One region of the Paraburkholderia sp. BCC1876 genome, then DNA from elsewhere that is predicted to be linked to it. Evidence: predicted binding sites of a transcription regulator. Region 1 holds the regulator's gene; each other region holds the start of a gene.
What was found. The regulator LexA, encoded in region 1, represses DNA repair genes until DNA is damaged. The targets are predictions, from matches to a motif close to ACTGTATNNNNATACAGT.

Region 1 (5,491 bases):
CGGATCGGGGCCGAAAATCTCGATCACGTCGCAGCCGATCTCCGAGGCGATCAACTCGCTCGGCGCACCTTCGGCGATCTTGCGGCCCTCTTCGATCACGCATAGCCGATGGCAAAGCCGTTCGGCTTCTTCCATGAAATGCGTGGTCAGCAGAATGGTCTTGCCGCGCGCGAGCAACGAGCGCAGCCGCTCCCAGATCAGATGCCGGGCCTGCGGATCGAGACCGGTGGTGGGTTCGTCCATGATCAGCACGTCGGGATCGTTGACGAGCGCGCGCGCCAGCGTGAGGCGCCGCTTCATGCCGCCCGACAGTTCGCTCACACGGGCGTCGGCCTTACTTTCGAGCCGCGCGAATTCGAGCAGCGACGGCACCATCGCGCGGCATTGCGCGGCGCTCAAACCGAAGTAGCGGCCGAACACCAGCAGGTTTTCGCGCACGGTGAAATCGGGATCGAGATTGTCGAATTGCGGCACCACGCCGACCCGCGCTCGCGCCACGCGCGCGCGGCCCGGAATCGGCTCGCCGCACAGACGGATCGCGCCGGCATCCGGCGCGGCAATGCCGAGCAGCATGCGCAACGTGGTGGTCTTGCCCGCGCCATTCGGGCCGAGCAGGCCGAAGCATTCGCCGGCGTTCACATGAAACGACAACCCGTCGACGACCGTCTTGTCGCCGTAGCGCTTTTTGACCTGATGGAATTCAATGGCGGCTTCAGACATGGATCGAACGTGGCTCCGGGAAAGGGCGCGACTGATGCGAATGAGCGCAATGACCGTAATGACCGTAATGACCGTAATGACCGGGCAGGCTGCCTATTCTAGGACATCGATTGGCCGACGATGCCTGGCACCCGGGCGTCCAGAAGGGCTTTCTTGCACTGCGGCATGGGGTCCCGGCGCCGTGCCATTGCGTTGCCATAGCCGTGTCATTGCCGCGCCGTCGCCGTGCGCACCGGTTTAGGGCGCAGTTAGCGTTTTCCATCCCTTGCAAGCTGAATTGCGGCGCACCATGATTGATTCAAAGCGCGCTTTCCGCGCGAAGGGAGAAAATCATGGCGAGCTACCAAAAAATCCTGCTGTGCTACGACGGCTCGCGCGAAGGTCGTAAAGCGCTACGTTGCGGCGCCGATCTCGCGTTGGATCTGAAAGCGGAAACGCATTTGTTATCCGTTGTGGATATGCGCTCCAGCATTGCGCAAAGCGCGGGCCTTCTCACCGACGTGGCGTGTGGCAGCTTCGAAAAATCCGCCCGCGACATTCTGCAGGAAGGCGTGGACTGGCTCACCGAGCGCGGCGTCACCGCGCAAGGGCATTTCGCCTTCGGTCATCCGATCGACGAGATCGCCAATCTCGCTAACGAGTTGAATGTCGATCTCGTGGTGGTTGGCCACCGTTGCCGCACCGGTTTGTCGCGATGGTGGATGGGCGCCGGCAATACGCCGCTGCTCGACCGCATTTCGTGCAGCATTCTGGTGGCGTGCTCTTCCGCGCAGGAGCAGCAGCAAGCGGCAGCTTGATGGGTTGAGCGGGGCGAGCTCAGCGCGTCACGGGTTTAGATCCACCGCGGCCAGCTTCCACGTGAACAACCCCTCGCGCGCGAAGATCGCCGAGTAACGCGCGTCGCCCGCGCCATGCTGGTACGTGACGACGAATTCGTTGAGGCCACGGTAGCCCGCTGTAGTTTGCGGCGGCGTCGCGGCCGTGTTCGCGTTGTTGGCCGCCGCATCGGGCTGGGTTGGCGCTGCGGGTGCTGCGGGTGCTGCCGGCGGTGCCGGTGTCGGCTCAGGCGTCTCAGCCGCGGACGGATTATTCGCCGCGGGTGGCACCGGTGGCCGCTCGCCAGGGTTGCCGCGCGGCGGCATGCCGTTCAGCAACGCGGCCACGCCATCCGGCGTTGCATAAGCGTCCACGAGCGGACCCATCAGTGCCACGCCGATCATCGCGCCAATGGCGGCGAGCGGATTGCCGTTGCTGTGCGCGTCGAGCCGGCGCGTCAGCAGGCCGGTCACCTGCTGTTTCAGGCTCTCGCGCAACGCGGGGAAATCGACGTATTGATTGACGGTTTGCGCGTCGCGCGCATCTGCTGCGCGTTTAAGATTGTTCAGCGCGAGATACGGCGACGCATACGCGAAACCTAGCGCGGCAATCACCACGATCACCATTAGCGTAACGATCAGCGGCCGGGTGGCGCTGCTCTTCGTGCGGGTCGAAACAGCCATCGAGTGAGACTCTCTATCAGGTGTGATCTAACGTGGACCGCGGCCACGCCAAAACGATCCCTGATTGATTCCGGTAATGCGAGTGAACAACCGGTTCAGAACAGAACCCGATCGCTTAGAACCGAACCACTCAGCCTTCGAACACCGCGCCGTGCACATTCGCTTCTTCGGCGATGCAACGGTCGATCATGCGGCAGACGGCGTCGACCGTGCCGACCATGATAAGCCGCGACGGCCCGTGATAAACCCGCACCGGCGCGCGCCGCGCCGGCTCCGCCGTATTCAGGCCCGAGTTCAACGACACGCGCGCAAACGCCGGCAACGAAGACGGCAGCGCCGCCTGCAAATTCGACGCCTCGTCGAGCGAATCGAACAGCGAGGGTGTGCTCGCCGTGGATGCCTCGATCAACGAGCAGGGCACCAGCTTGCGCAGATGACGCAGACGACCGAACTGGCGAAAAGGCAGCAAGCGGGCAAGGCGTTCCATGAGTCTCTCCAGGCGATGCAAAGATGATGCAGCGTGAGTACGACGTTGATGCGGGGTGAATGTGGCTCGGGGCGGCGTCAGGGCGGCGTTGTCTGAACAAGCCAACGAACCGGCAAACGCCCCAGCACGAGCAAACCGCTTAAAACTCGCCCGGGCGAATCAGACCGACGGCGATCCCTTCCAGCGCGAATTCCGCGCTGCCGGTTTCAACGAAGATGTTTTCGTAATCGGGATTCTCGGCAATCAGTTCGATGCCGTTCGGCCGGCGCTTCAAGCGCTTGACCGTCACGTCGTCGCCGAGCCGCGCGATGATGATCTGGCCGTCTTTGGCCTCGCTCTTCTTCTGCACGGCGAGCAGGTCGCCGTCGAAGATGCCCGCGTCGCGCATGGACAACCCGCGCACCTTCAGCAGGTAGTCGGGCTTGCTCGAGAACAGCGCCGGATCGCACGCATAGTGCTGCGCGATATGTTCCTGCGCGAGGATCGGGCTACCCGCCGCCACCCGGCCGATCAGCGGCAAGGACAGTTGCATGATGCTCGCGTGCGGCAGCGTGAACTGGTACGGCGAGTCTTCCGACCCACCCAGCAGGCGAATGCCGCGCGATGCGCCGGCCGCGAGTTCGATCACGCCTTTGCGAGCGAGCGCGCGCAGATGCTCTTCTGCGGAGTTCGCGGAGCTGAAGCCCAGCTCCGCGGCGATCTCCGCGCGGGTGGGCGGAAAACCGGTGCGTTCGATAGCCCGGCGGATCAGATCGAAAACCTGCTGCTGTCGTGCGGTGAGTTTGGTCATGGTCACTGTATGTATGAACAGGTGCCTGTATTTTTATACAGTATTCCACGCAATTCAAGCTTTACTTTAAGTTCGTCGCTTCGGGTGCCGCTACAGCGCCGCAAAAGGGCGTTCTAACACCCACTTTCGTGCCGCAACGCCTTACCCAGCTGTCATTACCACTTTTGAGTATTAAAGAATGAAGAAACATTATTTTTAATGATGAAAGCGCTTCGATAGACTGGCCTCCGAGTTGGCGCTCATGTGCACGTGACCGCGACGTAGAACAACACCACACGCTGTTTTAGCGGACCACAACGCGGAGAAAGTTGACATGAACCACCAAGGTACGGGGCTGGCAGGCAAGACCAGAAAAATCATCGCGGCGCTCGCATTGGGCGCGGCCGGGGCGCTCGGCGTGATGGCGCAGGCGCACGCCGCCGACACGACGCTGCTGAACGTCTCCTACGATCCGACTCGCGAGTTGTATCAGGACATCAATCAGGCGTTCGGCAAGGAATGGAAGGCGAAGACCGGCGAGACGATCACCTTCAAGCAGTCGCACGGCGGCTCCGGCGCACAAGCGCGCTCGGTGCTCGACGGTCTGCAGGCAGACGTGGTGACGCTGGCGCTGGCCTACGACATCGACGCGCTGGCCAGCAAGGGTCTGCTCGACAAGGGCTGGCAGAAACGCTTGCCGGACAACGCGTCGCCGTACACGTCGACGATCGTGTTTCTGGTGCGCAAGGGCAACCCGAAGCACATCAAGGATTGGGACGATCTGATCAAGCCGGGCGTGTCGATCGTGACGCCGAATCCGAAGACCTCGGGCGGCGCGCGCTGGAACTACCTCGCGGCGTGGGCGTATGCCGAACATCAGCCGGGCGGCAACGACCAGAAAGCGAAGGAGTTCGTCGGCAAGCTCTATAAGAATGCCGGCGTGCTGGATTCGGGGGCGCGCGGCGCGACCACCAGCTTCGTGCAACGCGGTATCGGCGACGTGCTGATCGCGTGGGAAAACGAAGCGTTCCTGTCGCTGAAGGAATTCGGTCCGGACAAGTTTGAAATCGTCGTGCCGTCGGTCAGCATTCTGGCCGAGCCGCCGGTCGCCGTGGTGGACAAGGTCGTCGACCGGCACGGCACGCGCAAGGTGGCCGAAGCGTATCTGAACTTCCTGTACAGCGAAGAAGGCCAGGAGATCGCCGCGCGCAACTTCTATCGTCCGCGTTCGAACAAGGTACCGGCCGAGCTGACCGCCAAGTTTCCGAAGCTGAAGCTGTACACGGTGGACGATTCGTTCGGCGGCTGGACCAACGCGCAGAAGACGCACTTTGCCGACGGCGGCGTGTTCGATTCGATCTACTCGCCGCAGTAAGGCCGGCTTGTCCGGTCGATGTGGACGCAACGATATCGACCGGCCAGCGGCACCGCATGACCCCCGAGCGCGCCCCATGGGCGCGCTTTTGGCCGCCAGGGCCCGGCGGCCGGAATTCGGTCCTCGCAACACCGGCATCAACCTGAACGAGTAACCAGCATGACGACGTTGACCTTCCGAAAACCGAGCGCGTTGCCCGGTTTTGGCTTGACCCTCGGCATCACCGTGGCTTATCTGAGCCTCGTGGTGCTGATTCCGCTGGCGGCGACCTTTCTCAAGACCGCCACGCTCGACTGGGCTCAGTTCGTACGCGCGGTGAGTTCGCCGCGTGTGCTCGCGTCGTATCGCCTGACGTTCTTCTCCGCGCTCGGCGGCGCGCTGATCAACGCGGTGTTCGGCTTTCTGGTCGCGTGGGTGCTGGTGCGTTACACGTTCCCGTTCAAACGCATCGTCGACGCCGTGGTCGATCTGCCGTTCGCGCTGCCGACCTCGGTGGCCGGCATTTCGCTCGCGGCGGTGTACGCGGGCAACGGCTGGATCGGCCAGTTTCTCGAACCGCTCGGCCTGAAGATCGCGTTCACGCCGGCCGGCGTACTGGTCGCGCTGACCTTCATCGGTTTGCCGTTCGTGGTGCGCACGGT
Region 2 (5,491 bases), on a different contig from region 1:
CGGCGAATCCGGATGCGGGAACTGTGCGGGGTATCACAAACCCGTACCGATGAGCCTTGACAGACTTCGATATGCCGCCTACGTTCTCGGGATAGCTAAAGAAACATCACGTTCCAACGGGGACAAGACTGTCCGGTGTGCTCACCGACGCCATGGTCGTGGACGCACTCGTCATTGAATGGCAATTCATTGCTGACAAGCACCTGAAGGTTATCGATCTACGCTCGACAAATCCCGTTCGGGAGGGCACCACGATGAAGCCAGGAGGCACGTTCGATGAGGAAGTTCTGGCGGAGGCCGTCGCAGTCTTGATAAATGCGTTGAAGACACGTGCGCTGGCCGTCGATTTTGACAGTTTGGAGCAGGGCGAGACGCCGGCGCAACTGGAGGAACGGCTGACTGCCTCAGTGACGCACGCGCTGCAAGTGGAGTTCGCCAACCTGGGATTTATCGGCATCGGCAACCCCATATTGCTGACGTGCGATATGCCGAATAATACGCATCAATTCAAACCGAATTCGAAGTCCAGGCATTGCGCGGGGTGCGGCGCGGATTACTGCCAAAGCCATCCATTGAATCGTTGCGTCAAGTGTAATCACGTCTTATAAGAAGAGGCGTTATGAGCAAGGCTTCGCCGCCACTTGACAGGAAATTTCCAAATAAGGACGACGCGGTAGAAGATGGAATGCCGCTGCTGTGTTCGATTCTTTTTGGCTTCTCGGGTCTGTACTTTGCCGCTGTTTGTATTGTCAAAGAGGATGAACTCGGGTCGAGGAGCTTCTCGCACATACCGCGCGTTGGCGTAATGATCGGTGGCATGTTGGACTTTCATGTGAAGTCCGCGATCATGGCATTGAGTGCGCTCTGCTGCGCGTGCTTTTATTTATGTGTAATGGGTGCGCTCTACGCGAAGATGTTCAACACGCGCGACTTCAGGCCGCCAGCTAGTGTGACCGCGGAGGAGGCGAAAAATAACGAACTCGCGCTCACGCGTGCGAAAAAAAAGCGGGACTTTTATATCAAATGGAGTTTGATCGCCTTCAATATTGGGATTTTCATTCTTCCCATCTCGCTCCTTATTTTTCTGCCTGATTTGCCGATGTCGATTTCCACGGTGGTGTATGTTGCCGGTGCTCTTTTGTTTTGGCTGCGCGGACTGATCTGGCAATGAACGCATGCCGGAAGATAACGGCCCATGCGGAGTTCTGTTTGACTTTGACGCTTAATTTTCTGGATATTCGTGTCGCGTTCGCGCGCTGGAGGCGACGGATTCCTCTGCTAGCCGACGCGCGCCCATGAGTGCGGTGCTGATCTCCTCCAGCAGCTTGTCGCGAGCCGCGTCGCTCTGTTGCCTTAGCGCGAACGACGGATGCCAGGTCGCGATGGCCCACGCGCCCGCCACTTCAAAAGGTGCGCCGGTATAGTCCCTCAGGCTGACTTTTCGTTGCAGCAACGCGTTAAGCGCCGTGGCGCCGAGCGCGACGATCACGACTGGGCGCACCGCCAGCAATTCCCGCTCGAGCCAATACCCGCAGGCGGCGATTTCTTGCTGCCCGGGCGTTTTGTGCAATCTGCGTTTGCCGCGCGGTTCCCACTTGAAATGTTTGACCGCGTTAGTCAGATAAAGCTGCGTGCGCGACAAACCCGCGCGCGCGATCGCGACTTCGAGTAGCTGACCCGCCGGCCCGACGAACGGCTGGCCGGCCAGATCTTCCTGATCGCCGGGCTGCTCGCCGATCAGCACGATTCGGGCGTCGCGTGGCCCTGAGCTGCCAACTGCCTGGGTCGCGTGGCGCCATAGTTCGCAACGCCGGCAAGACTCGAGCGATGAGGGTGGATCCCGAGCCGGTTGCGCGAATTCCGCTTCAATCGGAATCGATTTGCCGCTGAGCGCGCCGACGCCGCCCGCTTGCGCCACGCGACGCGCGCCACTTTTCGCCTCGCTGATCATGGCGGGTATCAGTTGACCCTCCGGCAAGCCCTTCCAGAAACGCACCGGCATGTGCTGTTCGAGTGCGGCTTCGTTCAGCCGCGCCGGATTGAACGTGCTGCGGTAGTAGGCAAGCCAAAGCGCTTCGGCGTCGTCCACCGCTTTGCCGTGCTGCTCGCCCGGCAGCGCGCGCCGCTGTTCCAGATGAAGTTGACTGCCGTCCCAGAACGCGGCGCCGTGCGGCGTCGCGATCATCCATGTCGAGCGCCCCATTCGTTGGGCAAAATGTTCGGCGGCCCAGCCGAGCACGTCGTGCTCCGGTTCGTACCACGCGATGTATTCGGGGGCGTGCGCCGCGGCCGCTGTCTGCCTGCGAAACCGTACATAGGCGATCATGTCGTGCTGCGCGCGACGCACGCTTTTTGCCATGCGATTGAGCCGCGCGCCATCCGCGTCGGCCGGCGACGCGACCGTGCGGTCGTCTTGTTGCCAGCGCCACAGCACTTTGTATAAAAACGCCCAGCGCTGCGGATCGCGAAACAGCGCGGCGTCTCGCAAAAGTGCCGCCAATTCCTTCGACACCTGCACGCCGCGAGTGGGCGACGGCGCGACGTCGCTAACCTCGCTGTAATCGAACAACGCCTGAGTTTGCGGCGACTCGGGCGTCTGCTTGACGCGCCATTCGATCGCCTCCGGAGTCAGGCCTTGATTCAACGCTTTGAGGGACGCTGCGCGCCAGGCGGCGAAGTGGTCGTCGATCAGAACGGTATGCATGATGCTGAATCAAAGCAGCGCCAGTTGTACCGGCGGCGCTGTCAAAGCCCGGCGCAATTGCGCGGACGACGCATCGTGCATTGCCGCACGATAGTCCTGCGTCACGACGAATGGCTTGATCTTCTGTAGCGGACAATGCAGGCGCACGAGGTCTTCATAGCGCACACGCCGCGAACGCCGCAATTCGACCAGCCGTTTTGCGTTGCGTAGCCCGATGCCCGGCACGCGCGCGATCATGCGGAGCGGCGCACGGTTTAGATCGACCGGAAATTGTTCGCGATGGGCGAGCGCCCACGCGAGCTTAGGATCGATGTCGAGCGACAGATTACCTGGTTTTTCGAACAGTTCCTCGACGCTGAAACCATAGACGCGCAACAGAAAATCGGCCTGATAAAGCCGATGTTCGCGCAGCAACGGCGGTGCCTGGGCGGGTAACGCGGAAGGGCTGTCCGGAATCGGACTGAAAGCCGAGTAGTACACCCGCTTCAGCTTGTAGGCGCTGTAAAGCGTGCCGGCGGTTTGGAGAATCGTGCTGTCGTTCGTCTGATCGGCGCCGACGATCATCTGCGTGCTTTGCCCGGCAGGCGCAAAGCTGGGCGCGCCGGTTTCACTGTGGGCCGCTTCCTGCGCGAGACGGATCGTCCCCATGGCAAGCTTGATGGTGCGGACGTTCTTTTCCGGCGCAAGGCGCGCGAGGCCAGCGTCGGTCGGTAACTCGATGTTCACGCTCAAACGGTCGGCGTAACGCCCGGCGTGCGCAATCAACTGCGGATCGGCGTCTGGAATCGTCTTCAAATGAATATAGCCGCGAAACTGATGGTCCTCACGCAGCGATTGCGCGACGCGTACAAGCTGCTCCATGGTGTAGTTCGCCGACCGGATGATGCCGGAGCTGAGAAACAGACCATCGATGTAATTGCGCCGATAAAAATCTAGCGTAAGGGTGACGACCTGCTCCGGCATGAAGCGCGCGCGAGGTACATTGCTCGAACGCCGGTTGACGCAGTATTGGCAGTCGTACAGACAGAAGTTGGTGAGGAGGATTTTCAGCAGCGAGACGCAGCGCCCGTCTGGCGTAAAACTATGACAAATGCCGGCGCCGGTACTGGCGCCCAGACCGTCTACCGCACGAGATCCGCGTTTAGGCGCGCCGCTGCTCGCGCACGAGGCGTCGTATTTCGCTGCGTCGGCCAATATCTCCAGCTTCTTAAGCAATTCCACGTTGCCGCCAATACTGTATGGATGTACAGTATTGTACGTAAGCCGCTGACTTGCGCAAGCGGTTTTTGGCCGTCTCAAGTGCGCGCTCAGCGGCTTGATCGGCGGCTCGCATCCAGACACACTCAATCAACGGAGATTTACCGTCATGCCGGCTTTACCGGGTCAGGACCACCATGCCTGAACAATTCTGGCTGCCTGGGCTCGAGGCGCCGCCCACGCCGACAGACGGCCTGTTTTTCGCTGTTTTCCCCGATCCCAATACGGCAACCGGCATCGCGAAGTTCGCGCAACAGCTTTGCGTTGAAGCGCGCGTGCGCAGCAAGCCGCTTGCGGCGGGTCGTTTGCACGTCACGTTGCAGCACCTCGGCAATTTCGCGGGCGGTCTGCCGCAGGCGCACGTCGACGCGGCGATGCAGGCGGCGGCATCCGTTCGCATGGAGCCGTTTACCGTCGAGTTCGATTCGGTGGTCAGCTTCGCGACGCGGCCCCGGCCGGGACCCTTGGTGCTGGGAGGCGGCGAGGGCGTGGCCGGTTTGCATGCGCTTCACGATGCACTCGTGGCGGCGCTGCCAAACGCGCGTGTGGGGGATGCTACGGTATCTCCGGCGATGCCCTATACGCCGCACGTCACGCTCGCCTACGGCATGCCTTGGGCGGCGACACGTCCCATCGAACCCGTCAGTTGGAACGTGCGTGAATTTGCACTGATGCACAGTTTGCTCGGGCGTACGCGGCATGTCGTGCTCGCGCGCTGGCGTCTGGCCGGCGTGGTTTGACGGCGCGTGCGGCGTCTCCGCGATCGCTGCCGTCTCGACCACACCGCTATGCCCCTGAAATACATGGAATCTGAAAACCAGGGGGGTTCGTCGGTCCGCGAGCCGAAACCGTCGCCGGCTCCCTGATAGAATGCTCGGGCCGCAACGTAGTGGATTGCAGATGAAATTGCTTGACGCGCTAGTCGAACAGCGTATTGCCGCCGCAGCCGCGCGTGGCGAGTTCGATGCTTTGCCGGGCGCAGGTGCGCCGCTGCCGCTCGGGGACGATGCACTGGTCCCGGAGGAGGTGCGCGTCGCCAACCGGATTCTGAAAAACGCGGGTTTCGTGCCGCCCGCTGTCGAGCAGTTGCGCGCGTTGCGCGACCTGCAAGCGGAGCTGAATGCCGTGAGCGACCCCACCACCCGTTGCCGTTTGCAGGCGCGCATGCTGGCGCTCGACATGGCGCTCGAGTCGCTGCGCGGCGGGCCGCTGGTGCTGCCACGGGAATACTGCCGGCGTATTGCCGAGCGCCTGTCTGAGCGCGCCGGTAATCTCAATGCGGCTGATGCGGGTTCGCGGTGAGCGGGCCGCTGACTGGCTGTGCCTCGGCCACACCTTCGGCCAATAGCGTCCCCGAGCTTGACGACGCCTTGGCCGTGTCGACTCCACCCATCTCCGAACGCGATCGCCGCTTCATGGCGCTCGCCCAGGCCGCCGCCGAACAGGCGCGCGCAGCCGGCGAAGTGCCGGTCGGCGCCGTGCTCGTGCGCGGCGACGACGTCATCGCCACCGGTTTCAATCATCCGATCG
Region 3 (5,491 bases), on a different contig from region 1:
GTCGAGCGCGGTGTGTCGAACGCCGTGCTGGTAACGACCATGGCGCTCATCGGTCCGGCTCAGGTTGCTGCACGGGCTATTTGGTTCACCTTCGGTCGAACCGTGCATGTTAGTACTGTGGGCATCATCATCGTGACACTGTTCCCGCTCTCAACCGTTATCCTGATAAGTGCTGGTCACTCGCCAGCATTGCTATGGCTATTCGCGCTCTGCTATGGCGCTGCGAATGGCATGATGACAATTCTCCGCGGCACCATCGTTCAGGACCTGATGTGGACCGAAGGCTACGGCGCAGTTAGCGGCATGCTTTCGTTCCCGTCGAACGTCGCCAAGGGAATTGCGCCGATTGCCGCGGCCAGTATCTGGAGCTTCGCTCGCGGCTACGTAGCTGTTGAGTGGACCGTGTTTCTTGTCTCGATACTGTCAGCAATCGCGTTCTTTGTGGCAGTTCGGGTCAGCCGTCACGCGTTAACGAGAACCGCCCGATGTCGCGTCCAAGTCATAACAGATAATTCGACCATGAAGATACGTGCCGCGCGAAGCGAAGACCTTGATGCCATTGCGGCATTGCTTGCAGAGAACGAGTTGCCGGCTTCCGATGTAACACCCGACCTGTTGCGCGATTTTGCCGTCGCAGAAGATGCCCACGGGTCAGTAGTTGGCACCGTTGGCCTCGAGCGGTTTGGAACTGAGGCGCTGCTGCGGTCACTGGCGGTTGCAAAGCCTAAGCGCAGCGCCGGCTTGGGAAGCAAGCTGCTCACACATGCGGAATACGTGGCGCTCACCTCGGGCTTGTCGGAGTTATGGCTGCTCACGACGACGGCGACTGAATTCTTTCGGCGGGCTGGCTATGCACTCGACGCCCGCCCGAGTGCGCCAACGGGAATTCGGACCAGCACTCAGTTCGCGCAGCTTTGTCCAAGTACTGCAGTCTGCATGAGAAAGAGGCTGTATCCACTCGCACCTAGTACCCTCGCCGTGGGCGAGACGGCGAAGCGCTAGCCGTGGCTGTCGACCCACGCACGACACCATGAAAGGCCGGCCGATTCTGCCTCTTCATCAGAATCGAATGCGCCAAGTACTCCAGACGCGTCTGCGACTTTACTGTCTCGCATGACTGTGCCGCTTCCTGCGAACCGTTCCCGTTGCAGAATGTCTTCCTGCTGCAGGATGGCATGGCCCCACAGCGTATACCCGCGATATTTCTCAGTTTGCATCTGTTGACCTCTGAAGGTCTTCCGTACCGATTCTTATCAATGATGGCCTCAGTTCGAGCGGCACGACAAGCGTCTACTGTTTGACTCGCGCGGTGTCGATACCGGCCATCCTCAAGGTAGCGTCAATCATCCGCAACTCCTGAACGAAATCAAGCGCCCACTCTTCGCCGTCGCATCGGACGGTCATGCCGTTGTGCATTGAAATAAGGTGACGCGCCTTGTACAGGGCGTCGACAAGTTTCGATTCGCGCTCGGCCTCCCGAACCCATTCGTCTGCTCTCATGATGGACCTCCCTCTGAACATGGCAGCAGGTCATGACGCCGAGCGATAGACGTCGCACGACCCCGTTCCCTCGAAAAAAGTGACAGTTCACACCTACGAATTTGCGTGTAGGATACTGTATAAATATACAGGTTTTTCGATGCCACATGTCTAGCGCCACTGTCACTGCCGAAGAGATACATCCGTCCTTGTGGCGTGCGTCGCAGCTCGCGCGTGGCCGTGGCCGGGTGGTTGAGACTGGGTATCCCGCATTGTCGGCCGAGCTTCCCGGCGGGGGCTGGCCGGTCGGAGCCCTTGTCGACCTGATGGTCCAGCAAGCCGGGGTCGGTGAACTGCGACTCTTGCGCCCGGCGCTCAGTGGTTCGGGCAGTCGGCCGGTTGCGTTCGTGCAGCCGCCGCATACCCCGGATGGGCTCGGACTCAGCTACATCGGACTTCCCATTGACCAGGTGTTGCGGATAAGAGCGCAAAAGACCGCAGATGCGCTTTGGTCGGCTGAGCAGATTCTGCGGGCAGGCAGTTGCGGTGCGCTCATCTTCTGGGCGCAATACGCGCAGGCCTCATCGCTGCGGCGCCTGCATCTGGCTGCGCAGTCATCCGAAACGCTCTTCGTGATGGTCAGGCCTCTGGCAGCGGCACAGGATTCATCGCCCGCGCTGTTGCGGCTTGCTTTGAGACCATCAGCCGACGGTTTGACCGTCGACATTGTGAAACGACGAGGGCCAGCGCGCGCAGAGCCTCTGTCGATTCCCCTTCAACCTACTCCTGTATTGCTTTCCCGACATGCGCGTCTTTCTCGCCGTCCACTTGCCGAAGTTGCCGCTCGAGGTGTTCCGACCGAAGTGGTCATCTGAGGCGGCGCACGGAAGTGCTGTACTGGAGAAAGACAAAGTGGTCATTACAGACAGCACAGCTCGTGCAGCTGGCGTGCGCCTTGGGATGAAGCGCGGCGGAGTGCTGACACTGTCGCCGGAAACGGAAATGCATGAACGCGACGCCGGCAAGGAAGCGGCGGCACAGCGCGAGGTGGGTGTTGCCCTGATGCGCCTCTCGCCTGAAGTCGCCTTGCTTGACGAAGCGACCGTCGTGGTGGACGTGGGTGCGAGTCTGCGTCTCTTTGGCGGGTTGCTCGCATTGTGTCGGGAAGCGAAGGCTGTTCTCGGGACGCTTGGGCTTACTGCACGCATCAGTGCCGCACCCACCGGTCAAGGAGGATGGCTACTCGCGAAGTTCGGAAACCGCCGTGTGCTCAAGCTCGCGTCGCTTGAGCAACGACTGGCCGCATTACCGATGCTGGCCGTTCCGGAAGTTCGTCCGTTCGGAGACTGGTTCTCCGGACTTGGCTGCGAGACCATTGCTGACATCAGACGCTTGCCACGCGCCGGCCTGCAGCGACGATGTGGTGAACATCTGCTTGACTCGCTCGACCGTGCATTTGGCACCGCGCCCGAACTCTTTGATTGGCTAGAACTGCCGCCGACTTTCTCCGCACGTATTGAAATGCCGGACCGGCTTGAAGATGCCGACGGCGCAGTCTTCGGCGCCCATCGACTCATCGTGCAATTGTGTGGCTGGCTTTGCGCCAAGCAATTAGCGGTTACGGCCATCCAGCTGCTACTCGAACATGAACGCGGACGCGACGCTATCGAGCCGACAACTATCGACATTGCGCTGGGTGAGCCAACCTGGAAAGAGGAACATCTTGTCAGGCTGCTCAAGGAGCGGCTGCACCGTATTGAGCTGTCTGCTCCAGTTATCGCGCTGCGGCTCGATGCGTCAAAAGTGGAGTCTGCGGCACCGGCTTCCGACACGCTGTTCCCCGAACCGGGAGGTTCAAAGGAAGACCACGCACGCCTTCTTGAGTTACTTGTTGCGCGACTCGGAGAGGATAACGTTCTTCGCCCCGCGCCGACTGCCGACCATCGCCCCGAAGTCGCCAACCGTTGGGTGCCAGTGACGCTCAAGTCGAAGCAGGAGGCACTTCCACTGGGCCTTCCACGACCCACCTGGCAGCTGGACAGCCCGGTGCGACTATTGATGCGTCAGCATCGTCCCTTCTATGGGTCTCCACTGCGGATGGTGTCACCCGGTGAACGTATCGAAGCTGGCTGGTTCGATGGTGAGCTGGTAACGCGCGACTATTTCGTGGCGCAGGGGGAAGACCAGAGTTGCTACTGGATATATCGTGAGCGTGTCAGCAGCCGTGACGCCGAGGAAGAGCAGCGGTGGTTCCTCCACGGACTGTTCGGCTGATGCACCATGGACACCACCTTCAATTTGCTGCCGGCGTATGCCGAGCTTTTCTGCCTCTCGAATTTCAGCTTCCTGCATGGCGCTTCGCATGCCGAGGAACTGTCTGAGCGCGCGGCACAACTTGGCTATTCGGCGCTCGCGGTCACGGACGAATGTTCGCTAGCTGGTGTGGTGCGTGCGCACGTCGCAGCGAAGGAAGCAAAGCTGCCGTTTATCGTCGGCTCGTTTTTCCGATTGGTCAATGCCGACGGCTCGCCTGCATTCGGGATTATCCTGCTCGCCAAAAACCGCGAGGGGTATGGCAACCTGTCCGAGCTGATTACGCTTGCGCGCACCCGGGCAACCAAGGGCGAATATCGCCTGACACCACAGGACCTCTCGCGTCCAGAGAAGGAATATCGACACCTTCGCGGGATGCCGGACTGCCTCGCCATCCTTGTGCCGGATTTCCCGGCCAACGAGGATGTCCTTGCTGCACAGGTCGAGTGGCTGGACGATACCTTTCCTGGCCGCGCTTGGGTAGGGTTGGTGCTTCACCAGCGCGCCATGGATGACATTCACCGTGGCTCGGTCGAGTTCCTCGCGCGCAGTCAGGATGTTCCCGTTGTCGCGCTGGGTCATGTCGTCATGCATGTGCGCTCGCGCAAGCCACTGCAGGACACAATGACCGCCATCCGGGTCGGCAGGCCTGTACACGAGTGTGGCTACGACCTCGCGCCGAATGCCGAACAGCATCTGCGTTCGCGACTCCGCCTGGCGAATCTTTACCCCGTCGAAGCACTGGCAGCGACCGTCGACATCGCGAGCCGCTGTACGTTTTCGCTCGACGAGCTGCGCTATGAGTATCCGGACGAACTGGTACCTGTGGGCATCACCCCAAAAGCCTATCTTCGGCAGGAAACCTACATCGGCGCGCAGCGACGCTTTCCATCTGGCATCCCTCACAACGTACAGGCGCAGATTGAGCACGAGCTTGAGCTCATAGCCGACCTTGAATACGAACCGTACTTTCTGACCGTGTACGACATCGTTCGCTTTGCGCGCAGCCAGCACATACTCTGCCAAGGTCGAGGCTCAGCCGCCAATAGCGCGGTATGCTATTGCCTTGGCATCACAGAGGTCGACCCCGCGCGCGGCAACATGCTGTTCGAACGGTTCATCAGCAAGGAGCGCGGTGAACCTCCAGACATCGACGTCGACTTCGAACACCAGCGGCGCGAAGAGGTCATCCAGTACATCTATCGCAAGTATGGCCGTGACCGGGCTGCTATCGCCGCGGCGGTTTCAACGTACCGGCCACGGGGCGCACTGCGTGAAACGGGCAAAGCACTTGGCGTTGACCCACAGATTGTCGACCTGGTCGCGAAGAGTCATCACTGGTTCGACACGAGCCAGGACCTTTTGAAGCGCTTCGCCGAATCCGGGCTTGACCCGGAAAAGCCGCTCATCCAGGCGTGGGCGCGGCTCGCTTCCCAGCTTCTTGGCTTTCCGCGCCACCTGTCCCAGCACTCTGGCGGGTTCGTAATCAGTCGCGGCAAGCTCACGCGTCTTGTCCCTGTCGAGAATGCGGCGATGGCGGACCGGTCCGTCATCGAGTGGGACAAGGACGACCTTGAGGCGCTTGGCCTGCTGAAAATTGATGTGCTTGCACTCGGCATGCTGTCGGCCATCCGCCGTGCGCTGGACATCGTGTCGGAGCAACGCGGTGAGCGATTCGAAATGCAGGACATTCCGCCGG
Region 4 (5,491 bases), on a different contig from region 1:
GCCGGTTCGCCGCCGAACAGCTTGATGGTGTCCATCGTTGCCATTGCGAGGCCAGCGCCGTTCACGAGGCAGCCGATGTTGCCGTCGAGCGAGATGTACGCGAGGTCGAACTTCGACGCTTCGACTTCAGCCGGATCTTCTTCGTCGATATCGCGATACGCGACGATTTCCGGGTGACGGAACAGCGCGTTCGAATCGAAGTTGAACTTGGCGTCCAACGCGATGACCTTGCCGTCGCCGGTCAGGATCAGCGGGTTGATTTCGGCGAGCGACGCGTCGGTTTCCCAGAATGCCTTGTACAGGCCTTGCAGGATCGAACGGGCTTGCGGCAGCGAAGCGGCGGGCACGCCGATCTTCGTGGCCAGCTCGTCGGCTTCGGCGTCTTTCAGACCCGTTGCCGGATCGACAGCGATCTTGTGGATCAGCTCGGGCGTCTTTTCCGCAACTTCTTCGACGTCCATGCCGCCTTCGCTCGATGCCATCACGACGATCTTCTGCGTAACGCGATCGATCACCAGGCCGACATACAGTTCCTTCTTGATGTCAGCGCCTTCTTCGATCAGCAGGCGATTCACCTTCTGGCCTTCCGGACCGGTCTGGTGCGTGACGAGCTGCATGCCGAGGATCTGGTTCGAGAACTCGCGAACCTGTTCCAGCGACTTGGCGACCTTCACGCCGCCGCCCTTGCCACGGCCACCCGCGTGGATCTGAGCCTTCACGACCCATACCGGGCCGCCGAGCTCTTCCGCGGCCTTGACCGCATCATCCACCGAGAAGACCGGCTTGCCGCGCGGTACCGCGACGCCGAATTTCCGCAGGATTTCCTTACCCTGGTACTCGTGAATCTTCATGCGTGATTCCCTTCAGTCTGAGAGTTGGATTGAACTTCGTTTCCGCTGCCGTCGTTCATGCCGGACGCGTTGCCGCCCTTACCTGTCTGGCGGACTGCCCCGTCGCCTGACGATGCCACGCGCTCCACCGAACGCGGTGCGTGGCCATACCAGCGCGGATAAAACTGCTGCACCGCCTCGCCGTCGAAACGCAGCGCGTGGCAGCGTCCCAACTGGAATGGCGGTTTGTCGTTGGAATGCTCGTTCGAGCCGTCAGGCGATTCGTTTCCTGAACTGGCTTTCGCGCCTTTCGCGCTGTCACCGGTGCTCCACACCTCGCCCGCGAATGCCTGAATCGCGGCGGTCGGCAGGATTGCGCACAACTCGGTGAGATGGGTGCAACCCTCCGTGCCGCCGAGCAAACGGGCAGCCTCACGGCGGAAGTTTTGACGCAGATTGAGCCCGATGAGGGCACGGTAGGCGGGATTGCTGACCTGGCACAACCCTGGATAGGGCACCCAGTCGGACGACGCCTCGGCGTCGACGACATTGAGCTTGCGATCGATGGTGATGCGAAGCCAGAGTTCATGGATCGGCTGACCATTGGGCCGGACGCCCGACGCAAGCACCACGTCGCGCGGTTTTTCGTCGGTCAAGCACGCTTCCACATCCCACAGGCCATCGGCGCGCTCATAGGCTTCCGCTCTGATTGCGCGACGATGCCGCAACTGACGGGACACTGGCGGGGAGAGCGGCATGCGGGAAGGAAAGGCCGGATTGGAAAACCCATGAATTTTAGCATACTGGGTATTTGGTACAGGCCGGAATGCGCAGGCCCGCCCGGCGTGCGGCTGAGCGGGTTGAGCGCTATCTCGAAGAGGCTTCTTGCGGCGTGATTTGGCGTGATTCGGCGAGCCGTTGGCGGGCGACAGCGGCGGGTTGCTACCCTACTCCTCGTCGATGCCTCTGAGGATTTTGCCGATGGTTGCACCCGAAAAACCGCGCGACGCCAGAAAGCGCTGCTGCTTGGCCCGCTCGGCGGGCGTTTCGGGAAGCTGGCCGAATTTTTTCTGCCAAACAGCCTGGGCGCGCGCGAACTCGGTCTCACGCAATTGCGCCTTGGCGTCTTCGACGAGCGTCGGGTCGACTGCGTGCTGCTTCAATTCACCGAGGATCCGACTGGCGCCAAGACGCGACGAACGGCGGTGAATCAGGCTTTCGGCGAAACGCGAATTGGACAGCCAGTTTTCGGCTTCCAACTGATCGAGCAGCGTGTCGAGCGAATCGGTTTCTTCGACGAACGGTTTGAGCTTGCGCGCAAGTTCGGTACGGCTGTATTCGCGGCGAGAGAGATAGCCGAGCGCGCGTCCTTTTAGCGAACGGGCTGGGCGTTTGGAGTTCTTGGTTTCGTCCTGCTCCGGCTTCGCTTCGCCTGGCTGGCGACGCGAGCGGCTGTAGGTCGCCTCGGTGAATTCGGCAACCTCAGCGGTTTCGAAGGGATCCGAACCGGAAGGCGGGGAAGATTTAGACGATACACGCCGCGAGTCATGGCCCTCGGCGCGATCATGCGCGTCGAACGATTCGAACGGATCGAACCGCTCCGACGAATCGTCCTGATCATCACGCGGGCCGTCCGCACTGCGTGCAGCATGAGACAACGGCCGGCCCTTGCGTATCACGTGATGGTTACTCTTCTTCGCCAGCGACTTCAGCACCGGCACCCGTCACCGCGTCGGCCATGGCATTCACGCCCAGCGATTCACGGATACGGTTTTCGATGTCACGGGCGATTTCCGGATTTTCGCGCAGGAATTCACGCGCGTTGTCCTTACCCTGACCGATACGTTCGCCGTTATAGCTGTACCAGGCGCCAGCCTTGTCGACGATCTTGGCTGCGACGCCCAGATCGATGACTTCACCCTGACGCGAAATACCTTCGCCATACAGGATGTCGAAAATCGCTTCGCGGAACGGCGGTGCGACCTTGTTCTTGACGACCTTCACGCGCGTTTCATTGCCGATCACTTCGTCGTTCTTCTTGATCGAACCGATACGGCGAATGTCCAGACGCACCGACGCGTAGAACTTCAGCGCGTTACCACCCGTGGTGGTTTCCGGATTGCCGAACATCACACCGATCTTCATACGGATCTGGTTGATGAAGATCACCAGGCAGTTCGTACGCTTGATCGTGCCGGTGAGCTTGCGCAGCGCTTGCGACATCAGACGCGCTTGCAGACCCGGCAGCGAGTCGCCCATTTCGCCTTCGATTTCAGCCTTCGGCACGAGTGCCGCGACCGAGTCGATCACGATCATGTCGATCGAGCCCGAGCGCACCAGTGCGTCGGCGATTTCGAGCGCCTGTTCGCCGGTGTCTGGCTGCGACACCAGGAGTTCGCTCACGTCCACGCCAAGCTTGCTTGCGTACTGGATGTCCAGCGCGTGTTCCGCGTCGATAAACGCCGCCGTGCCGCCGATCTTCTGCATTTCGGCAATGACTTGCAGCGTCAGCGTGGTTTTACCGGACGATTCCGGACCATAAATTTCGACCACACGGCCGCGCGGCAAACCGCCGACGCCCAAGGCGATGTCGAGACCGAGCGATCCGGTTGAAACCACCTGGATGTCTTCGATTGCCTCACCTGCGCCGAGCCGCATGACCGACCCTTTGCCGAACTGCTTTTCGATCTGCGCGAGTGCGGCAGCGAGTGCCTTGCTCTTTTCAGCAGTCAGTCCAGCCGAGCCTTTCTTGCTTTCTTCCATGAATCGTCCTTTGCTATGATGAACGGCGTCTGAGGCAGGTGTGCAGTCCACTTTGTGATGGCGACACACGAAACTCAGACACTGTATAAAAAAACAGTAGTTTTGGCAAGGCGATTCTCATGCGAACACGCATTTTTACCGTCGCACTGCCCAACTACCCACAATAATTTTCGGAGACCGCTGCGCGCCGGGGCACACCTCACGGTGCCGGCAAGGTGGCTGGCGCATCATGCGAATTCTGATTGCCGAAGACGACAGCATACTCGCGGACGGTCTGGTTCGATCACTCCGCCAATCGGCCTATGCCGTTGATCTAGTGAAGAACGGTGTCGACGCCGACACCGCGCTTTCGGTACAAACTTTCGACCTGCTGATTCTCGATCTGGGCCTGCCGCGCATGTCCGGACTCGAGGTGCTGCGCCGCCTGCGCGCGCGCAATTCCAACCTGCCGGTGCTGATCCTGACCGCCGCGGACAGCGTGGACGAACGCGTCAAGGGCCTCGATCTCGGCGCCGACGACTACATGGCCAAGCCCTTCGTGCTGACCGAACTCGAAGCGCGCGTGCGGGCGCTGACCCGGCGCGGCGCGGGCGGCGGCCCGACCGTGGTGAAGCATGGTTCGCTGTCGTTCGATCAGGTGGGCAGGATCGCCCATGTCAACGACCAGGTGCTCGACCTGTCGGCGCGCGAACTCGGCTTGCTCGAAGTGCTGCTGCAGCGGATCGGCCGGCTGGTCTCGAAGGAGCAACTGGTCGATCATCTGTGTGAATGGGGCGAGGAAGTCAGCAACAACGCGATCGAGGTCTACGTACACCGGCTGCGCAAGAAGATCGAGCCGAGCGGCGTGCGCATCATTACCGTGCGGGGATTGGGCTATTGCCTGGAGAAAGCCGCTTCGCCCGTCGACGCGAACCCGCCAGCCTCACCCGCGCAAGCGCGAACGCACACCCCCGCCGACCCCGAACCGCCCGCTGCGCCGCCGTCCGGCGCGATGCCGGCAAGTCACCACTTCAAATAGAGAGCGCCCATGTCCGCGCGCGAAGACCGTGCCGCGGCGCAAGCGGCGGATCTCGACGAGGCGCGCGACGCCCGCTACGCGAACCCGTTCGCCCCGCCCGACGAAACCGAAGCCGCCGCCGAAGCGCGCCCGCGCTCGTTATTCGGCGAAATTCTCGACTGGATGCTCGCGCCGCTCCTGCTGCTCTGGCCGATGAGCCTCGCGGTCACCTATCTGGTTGCCAAGTCGATCGCGAACGGCCCGTTCGACCGCGCGCTCGAAACCGACGCCTATGTACTGGCCCGCCAGATCCATCCGGTGAACGGGGTGGCAGAGCTGACGTTGCCCGACGCCATGCGCGATTTTCTACGTACCGACAACGTGGACCGCGTGTTCTATCAGGTGCTCGGCACGCGCGGCGAACTGGTGGGCGGCGAGCGCGACATGCCGCTGCCGCATGAAGAAGACCGGCCGCAACCGGGCCTCGTCGAGTTCCGCGACGACATGCTGCGCGGCAACGACATCCGCGTCGCCTATACGACCGTCGAATTCCCGCAGACGCCCGGCGCGCAGCCGGTGCTGGTGCAGGTCGCCGAAACGCTCGACAAACGTAGCCAGCTCGCCAACGACATCATCAAAGGCGTGATCCTGCCGCAGTTCGTGATCCTGCCGCTGGCGATCCTGCTGGTGTGGTTCGGTCTGTCGCGCGGCCTCGCGCCGCTGCACGCGCTGCAGGCGCATATCCGGGCGCGCCGGCCGGACGATCTGTCGCCGCTCGAAGCACGCCGCGCGCCGCCGGAAATCGAGCCGCTGGTGACCTCGTTCAACGACCTGCTGACGCGTCTCCAACAGAACATGGAGCTGCAGAAGCGCTTTATCGCCGACGCCGCGCATCAGATGA

Region 2: a site for LexA is predicted at 3,938-3,955, ahead of HWY05_RS31830 (putative DNA modification/repair radical SAM protein). Genes of this name have one in related genera too.
Region 3: a site for LexA is predicted at 1,615-1,632, ahead of imuA (translesion DNA synthesis-associated protein ImuA). Genes of this name have one in related genera too.
Region 4: a site for LexA is predicted at 3,674-3,691, ahead of recA (recombinase RecA). Genes of this name have one in related genera too.

Annotation. Positions count from the first base shown of each region.
Region 1 is NZ_CADFGI010000002.1:521,580-527,070, forward strand. Features, by position in the region: gene nodI (nodulation factor ABC transporter ATP-binding protein NodI) at 1-720, opposite strand, end outside; gene HWY05_RS08780 (universal stress protein) at 1,053-1,517, shown strand; gene HWY05_RS08785 (DUF2939 domain-containing protein) at 1,545-2,219, opposite strand; gene HWY05_RS08790 (hypothetical protein) at 2,350-2,706, opposite strand; gene lexA (transcriptional repressor LexA) at 2,846-3,496, opposite strand; gene HWY05_RS08800 (sulfate ABC transporter substrate-binding protein) at 3,810-4,850, shown strand; gene cysT (sulfate ABC transporter permease subunit CysT) at 5,010-5,491, shown strand, end outside.
Region 2 is NZ_CADFGI010000012.1:81,653-87,143, forward strand. Features, by position in the region: gene HWY05_RS31810 (YbaB/EbfC family DNA-binding protein) at 1-53, shown strand, start outside; gene HWY05_RS31815 (hypothetical protein) at 138-608, shown strand; gene HWY05_RS31820 (hypothetical protein) at 620-1,171, shown strand; gene HWY05_RS31825 (UdgX family uracil-DNA binding protein) at 1,223-2,704, opposite strand; gene HWY05_RS31830 (putative DNA modification/repair radical SAM protein) at 2,714-3,925, opposite strand; gene HWY05_RS31835 (2'-5' RNA ligase family protein) at 4,099-4,701, shown strand; gene HWY05_RS31840 (DnaJ family domain-containing protein) at 4,862-5,263, shown strand; gene tadA (tRNA adenosine(34) deaminase TadA) at 5,338-5,491, shown strand, end outside.
Region 3 is NZ_CADFGI010000003.1:208,026-213,516, reverse strand. Features, by position in the region: partial or broken gene HWY05_RS12685 (MFS transporter) at 1-462, shown strand, start outside; gene arsN2 (arsenic resistance N-acetyltransferase ArsN2) at 520-1,002, shown strand; gene HWY05_RS38285 (hypothetical protein) at 999-1,217, opposite strand; gene HWY05_RS12675 (hypothetical protein) at 1,291-1,500, opposite strand; gene imuA (translesion DNA synthesis-associated protein ImuA) at 1,647-2,354, shown strand; gene HWY05_RS12665 (DNA polymerase Y family protein) at 2,284-3,753, shown strand; gene HWY05_RS12660 (error-prone DNA polymerase) at 3,760-5,491, shown strand, end outside.
Region 4 is NZ_CADFGI010000003.1:637,337-642,827, forward strand. Features, by position in the region: gene sucC (ADP-forming succinate--CoA ligase subunit beta) at 1-851, opposite strand, end outside; gene HWY05_RS14650 (DUF2889 domain-containing protein) at 848-1,588, opposite strand; gene recX (recombination regulator RecX) at 1,778-2,509, opposite strand; gene recA (recombinase RecA) at 2,517-3,593, opposite strand; gene HWY05_RS14665 (response regulator transcription factor) at 3,823-4,611, shown strand; gene HWY05_RS14670 (sensor histidine kinase) at 4,621-5,491, shown strand, end outside.